DNA from 2 places in the Cytobacillus sp. Hm23 genome. Region 2 is predicted to be linked to the other one. Evidence: riboswitches for the same ligand, from Rfam matches in the RefSeq annotation. Region 2 holds a riboswitch; the other holds the start of a gene.

Region 1 (3,202 bases), on a different contig from region 2:
AACATATATGGTGTTCCTGTTTCTAACTGTGAAATCATAATAGCCTTGAAAATATCTATCGCCGTTACAGCTTCTTTTGAAAGTCTAGGATTGTTGACACATTCCCAATATTTATCTCGGAAAGACCCTTTGCCAAGCTCCTCATCAAAATAATCCTCTAATGAAAAACCCATTGTTTTTCTTACTTCGTGTGGGTCAAAAAGATACCATTCACCTCGTTTTTCAACAACCTCCATAAATACATCAGGTATACACACTCCGGTAAATAGATCATGTGTACGTAGCCTTTCATCTCCGTTGTTTAATCTCGTATCAAGAAACGACAATATATCCTTATGCCATACATCTAAATAAACTGAAATCGCTCCTTGCCTTTGACCAAGCTGGTCAACAGAGACCGCCGTATTATTTAACTGCTTCATCCAAGGTATAACCCCTGATGAAACACCTTTAAAACCCTTTATGTCACTACCTCTCGCTCTAATTTTTCCTAAATAAACACCTATCCCTCCACCATTTTTAGATAAATTCGCGATATCTGTATTTGAATCATATATTCCTTGCAAGCTATCATCAACTGTATCTATAAAACAACTTGATAACTGACCATAGCTTTTTCCAGCGTTAGCAAGTGTTGGTGTTGCAACCGTCATATACAAATTAGAAAGTGCCCAATACGATTCCTTAATAAGTGCTAATCTATTTTCCTTATTTTCGTTACTCATCAATGTCATTGCAATGATGAGAAATCGCTCTTGTGGTAGCTCAAATACTTCTCCTTGATGAGACTTCGCCAAATAGCGATCCGATAATGTTAATAAACCGATATATGTAAAATGTTGATCCCGCTCTGGTACGATAATGTCTGCTAATAAATCAATTTCTTCTCTTGAATATTGTGCCAGTAATTTCGGACTATAAATTCCCATCTCTGTCAGCTTTAATAGCAATTGATAAAAGGAACCATATTGGCAACCTGACTGCTTACCTCTATTTTTAGCCGCTTTTTGATAAAGCGAATCAAGGTATATATTTGCAGCAAAGAATGTCCAATCAGGCTCTAACGCTGTAATTCTTTCCAATGCTGATAATATTAACACGTTAGTTAGTTGGTCATTATGCCATTCATCTTTATTCTCAAATGCTAGCATCAATTTCTCTCGATATTCATCAAATGATAAATGAGGAAATCTATCAGCTATTTTTTGAACATAATCTAAAACCATTTCAGACGTACCATCAGCCAGCTGCTGATACTCAACTAATACCTTTTGCATTCTTTCCATCCCCTTTTAATAAAAATGCGTATGAATCTCGCTTGCCACCTACATGCAATGAAAACATTTCACAAGCTAGTTATATTGTGTGGTGATTCAATAGGTTAGAAGGCAGAGCTAGACCCTGTTCATCCTAAAATATAAAAAAGCTCATCCTTAGTAAGATGAGCGAACAGAACGATGGATATGTAAAAGAGAGAATTATCACCCTTTTAAGAAAAATCATTCAAAAAAAATGTTTGAATGATTTTTCTTCTCCTCGTCCTATTCTCCCAACTCCCGAAGAAAATAGCACTTCATAAAAAAGGCAGGTCTCCTGACTTGTGCTTCGCTTTACTTTAAGCCCTTCCCATGAAATCGTACTTCACAGTGGTTTCGCTTATTTCATCAGCACTTACAGTTGCGGGTACAGTTTTGGATTTTCACCAAATTCCCTATAAAGAGATGTTCCATATTTTCCGAACACCTATGTCGATTTTCCGACACCTTTTTTACTAGATAACAAAATATTGTATTATCAACTTAATTATACTACTAAATATTGAATTTCCATTTAAATTATAATAGGTTTTGACATTTCTTGCAATAAAAAATATATTGAACTACACGCCACTTAACATTTTTATGCGTTGTTTACCCTTTCTAAAAACTTTCCGTCAAATAGCTCTTAAACTGTCTTTTTTTCATTATTAATGGTGCGAATTCAATAAAAATAAAAAAGAGATTGATAATAGCCTTCAAGACCCCCCATTGTTTGTTTAATAAGCAAACTCAGAAGACTTTTTAATTAAATTGCCATCTCCATCATAAAAAGAAAACAACAATTTACACCCATTTCTGTGTTATCACCCATATTAAACAAGAACAAATTATTTTCTACTGAAGACTTTCTTGTAATCCTTTCTGATGGCAAATTGTTCGTCTTAGGTAAATCATAACTAACTCTTATTTCTTTTACATTTTTAGACATATTCACTATTCCATACAGATATTTCTCCCCAGTGTCTGAGTGTGTAAAGAAATAGTCTGTAAGAAATCCAGTAAGGTTAGCATCAGATAAACCAATTGATATTGAGTTTTCCTTGTTGATTTTGAAATGTCCTAATTGTTTTTTGTAAGTGTTTATGACAACGGATTCTCCTCCATCATTTTCGGTTTGAAGTGGGGGTCTTCTGACCGAAAAATGATAAAGCACAAAAAAAGGAAAAAGGCACGTTTCTTAAAGAAACGCGCATTCGGATTATAAGATCAGCGATTCATTTTTCTAGTTGACCCATTTTGGAAAAAGTAATATCTTTTAGGACGAGGTTTATATTAAATGTTTTATTTTAGGAGCAAAATTCTTCATCATGATGAAATAGAGTATTGAAGTTGCTTAAATTATGTTTAGAATACATCTCCAAATTGTTCAAACAATTTAATCTACCAAAAACCTATCACCTTTACTTGAAGGTTGAGATATCAAGATAAACTCAACTTCATTATTTGACTTGTTACACATTTGGTGAGGTAGCAAAGGAGGAACTTCAACTCCTTCTTGAGGATTTAAGGTTATCTCTTTACCATTTACTATAATGGTTGCTATTCCTGATAAGACAAAGAAAAATTGGTGTGCTTCTTTATGATAATGATTTGATTCAGACGTATTAGCTGGCATACGTTCATGAATAACACTTAAATTTTGATTTTTCACTAAGTGCCACCCGTCACTGTTATCCCCCCATATGTAATGTTCAGCATTGCTTTTGCTTATTTTCATTTCAATACCCCCATCAATAGTTTTTTTAAAACTACCTCACCAGTTGTTTAAAGAACTTTCGTTGCTATCGAATTTAATTAACTTACCAACTTTATATTCCTTTTCAATTCTTTCTCCTTCTTCTGTGTCTAAATAAAGTTTAAAAATTATGGAATTAAAAGCCTTT
Region 2 (3,202 bases):
TTTGAGAAAGAACAGACGATAGAAATCACTTTACAAGGTAGGAATTGGGTTATCGTCATGAGTCCGTTATATGATAATAAATTTGTCAGAGGAGCTGTCGCAGTACTTCGAGATATGACTGAAGAACGAAGGTTAGACAAGCTACGAGAAGATTTTATTGCGAATGTTTCCCATGAATTAAGAACACCAATTTCTATGTTACAAGGATATAGTGAAGCGATCATTGATGATATTGCTAGTAGCGATCAAGAAAAGAAAGATATCGCAAAAGTAATATATGATGAATCTTTACGTATGGGTAGGCTAGTGAATGAACTGCTGGATTTAGCTAGAATGGAAGCTGGTCATTTAAATTTGCATTTAGAAGAGATAGATATTCAGCCTTACATTCAAAGAATAATTCGCAAATTTCAAGGATTGGCACAGGATAAGTTAATTACATTGGATGTGCATATTAACGTAGTACATAACACAATTATGTTTGATCCTGATAGGATTGAACAAGTATTAACAAATCTAATTGATAATGCAATACGTTATACTGATGAGCAGGGAACTGTTGTTGTACAAGTAAATTCTATAAAAGATGGTTTGAAAATTGACGTCAAAGACTCTGGGTCAGGTATTCCTGAGGAGGACTTACCATTTGTCTTTGAACGCTTCTATAAAGCAGATAAAGCTCGAACGCGTGGACGTTCAGGTACTGGTCTTGGCTTAGCCATTGCAAAGAATTTGATAGAGGCACACGATGGAAACATCTTTGTTCATAGTAAAATAGATGAAGGAACTACATTTTCATTCTTTATTCCACAATAATAAATGCGCAATTATGTCATGTTAAGTTTTTGACAAGCAGTCAGATTATTCTTGTCAATATATTAATAATCGGGTATTATGAAAAAGAAATTTTAAAGAGGCTCATTTCGTATATGGTGTTACTATTGTTAATAAATTAGAATGATAGAAGTGGATTTTAAGCAATCAGCTTTATACTTAACGTCTTTGCATGAATAACAATAATAAATGCGTATACAGCCTAAAAAATAAATAGTGCTAGGTGTCTTTTCTTTTATACTACAGAATAAAGAGAATTTTAAAACATTCTCATAAAGACTTAAAAGGGAATTCTAGTGTGAATCTAGAACTGCCCCCGCAACTGTATTTGTGGACGAAATGATATTACCACTGTATGGAATAATAATATTATACATATTGTTAGCCATATGGGAAGGATCAAAGTAGGATGAAGCATAAGTCAGTAGACCTGCCAAGCACTATATACGTTTTCAATTCTTCGGGGATTGAGTATTGAGACGGTCGAGTAGTGTATTTATTAATAACAATACATTTATGATGCCGTCTAACAGCTCATCCAATTCGGATGGGCTTATTTCTATTTAGGCTTATTTCTTAAACATTATTGTTTCCTACCAACAGAGGATTAAAATCATTCTCATCGTTGTATAGAAGAAAAGATGCCACGAAACTCTAGTTGTGAACATGTGTATTTCCTATTTCCTAATACGAAAAACAACAATCATTGCGAAAACAGCCATATTAAAAAAGAAGGAGAAAAAAAGATGTTAAACATTAAAAAGTACTTCCCCACTGTCTTTATCGTTATTTTATCATTCATTTTATTAGTAGGTTGCGGTCAAACAGAGGTTAATAATAATGCTGCCTCTACAAACGGAGAGCAGGAAACTAAAGTTGATGATAAATCAGAGTCTACAAACGGAGAACAGGAAACTAAAGTTGATGATAAAGCAGAGTCTAGCTTTCCAGTAACAATTACGGATGGATTAGGTAATGAAGTGACAATAGAAGAAGAGCCACAAGCAATTGTGTCGATAATTCCCAGTAATACAGAAATAGCTTTTGCGTTAGGTTTAGGTGATAAAATGGTTGGTGTTGGTGATTGGGCTAATTATCCACCAGAAGTAGCCGAGATAGAAAGGGTTGGAGGAGCAAAATTTAATGTTGAAAAGATAATTTCATTAAACCCAGACGTCGTTCTTGCCCATGCCTCAAGTGCGCATAGCTCTACTGAAGGTCTTCAACAACTACGAGATGCTGGTATAAACGTGGTCGTTGTTAACGATGCAACATCATTTCAAGCAGTATATGACTCAATTAAAATGATTGGCACTGTTACAGGAACAGAAGAAAATGCAGACAAGATCATAAGTGATATGACAGAAAAATTGAATCTTATTAAAGAGAAATCAGCAGAAATTAAAGAAGCTGATCAAAAGGTAGTTTGGATAGAGGTAGATGCTCAATTATATACAACTGGAAAAGGTACTTTTATGCATGAAATGCTCGAAGCGATTGGAGCAATAAATGCTGCTGGTGATCAAGAAGGTTGGCCACAATTTACTGAGGAAGATGCGGTATTACTTAATCCAGATGTTATTGTTATTACATATGGGTATTATGTTGAAAATGCAGTAGAACAAGTATTAAATCGAGATGCTTGGCAAGAGGTACCAGCAGTTAAGGATAAGCTCGTATTCGATATTAACTCGGATTTAGTAACAATCTCTGGTCCACGTTTAATTGAAGGAGTAGAAGAACTTGCAAAAGCTGTCTATCCTGACATTTATCAATAAAAGCCGTGTTCTACCATATATTATTACTGTATGTTTTGTAATATTTTCAATTTTGTTAGGGGTTTCGATAGGGACGTTATCGATTCCCTTTTCTACTATTTTAAACGTTCTTTTTTATAGTGTTTTTCATTTAGGATCAATAGAGACGCTTGATACAGCAGTAGTTAATATTATTATGGCAATACGCTTACCCCGAGTGATCCTAGCTTTTATAGTTGGATCTTCTCTAGCGATTGCAGGGGCTGCATTTCAAGGGTTGTTAAAAAACCCATTAGCAGACCCTTATACACTCGGAGTATCTTCTGGAGCATCAGTTGGAGCAGTAATTGTGCTTTTTTTTGGTATTCATATCCCTTTTATAGGGAAATTTACTTTACCGATATTTAGTATTTCTTTTGCCTTTCTATCTCTCATACTCGTATTAGTGTTTGCCCGGGCGGTTGAGAAAACAATGTCTGTGGAAACGATCATTTTAACTGGTATTATATTTAGCTCATTTTTAGGATCTATTATTTCTTTAATGATTGCACTTACTGGTGAAGAATTAAGACAAATCATTAACTGGTTATTAGGTAGTGTAGCGATGAGGG

The links. Region 2 has a riboswitch for cobalamin ahead of ACSVDA_RS22245 (ABC transporter substrate-binding protein). Riboswitches for the same ligand answer to the same signal wherever they lie in the genome.
Region 1: another riboswitch for cobalamin. It lies ahead of ACSVDA_RS03750 (ribonucleoside-diphosphate reductase subunit alpha); the one in region 2 lies ahead of ACSVDA_RS22245 (ABC transporter substrate-binding protein).

Annotation. Positions count from the first base shown of each region.
Region 1 is NZ_JBPXRQ010000004.1:39,819-43,020, forward strand. Features, by position in the region: gene ACSVDA_RS03750 (ribonucleoside-diphosphate reductase subunit alpha) at 1-1,277, opposite strand, end outside; cobalamin riboswitch at 1,567-1,779, opposite strand; gene ACSVDA_RS03755 (hypothetical protein) at 2,065-2,472, opposite strand; gene ACSVDA_RS03760 (cupin domain-containing protein) at 2,695-3,036, opposite strand; gene ACSVDA_RS03765 (hypothetical protein) at 3,073-3,202, opposite strand, start outside.
Region 2 is NZ_JBPXRQ010000054.1:13,129-16,330, forward strand. Features, by position in the region: gene ACSVDA_RS22240 (ATP-binding protein) at 1-816, shown strand, start outside; cobalamin riboswitch at 1,039-1,286, shown strand; gene ACSVDA_RS22245 (ABC transporter substrate-binding protein) at 1,590-2,612, shown strand; gene ACSVDA_RS22250 (FecCD family ABC transporter permease) at 2,578-3,202, shown strand, end outside.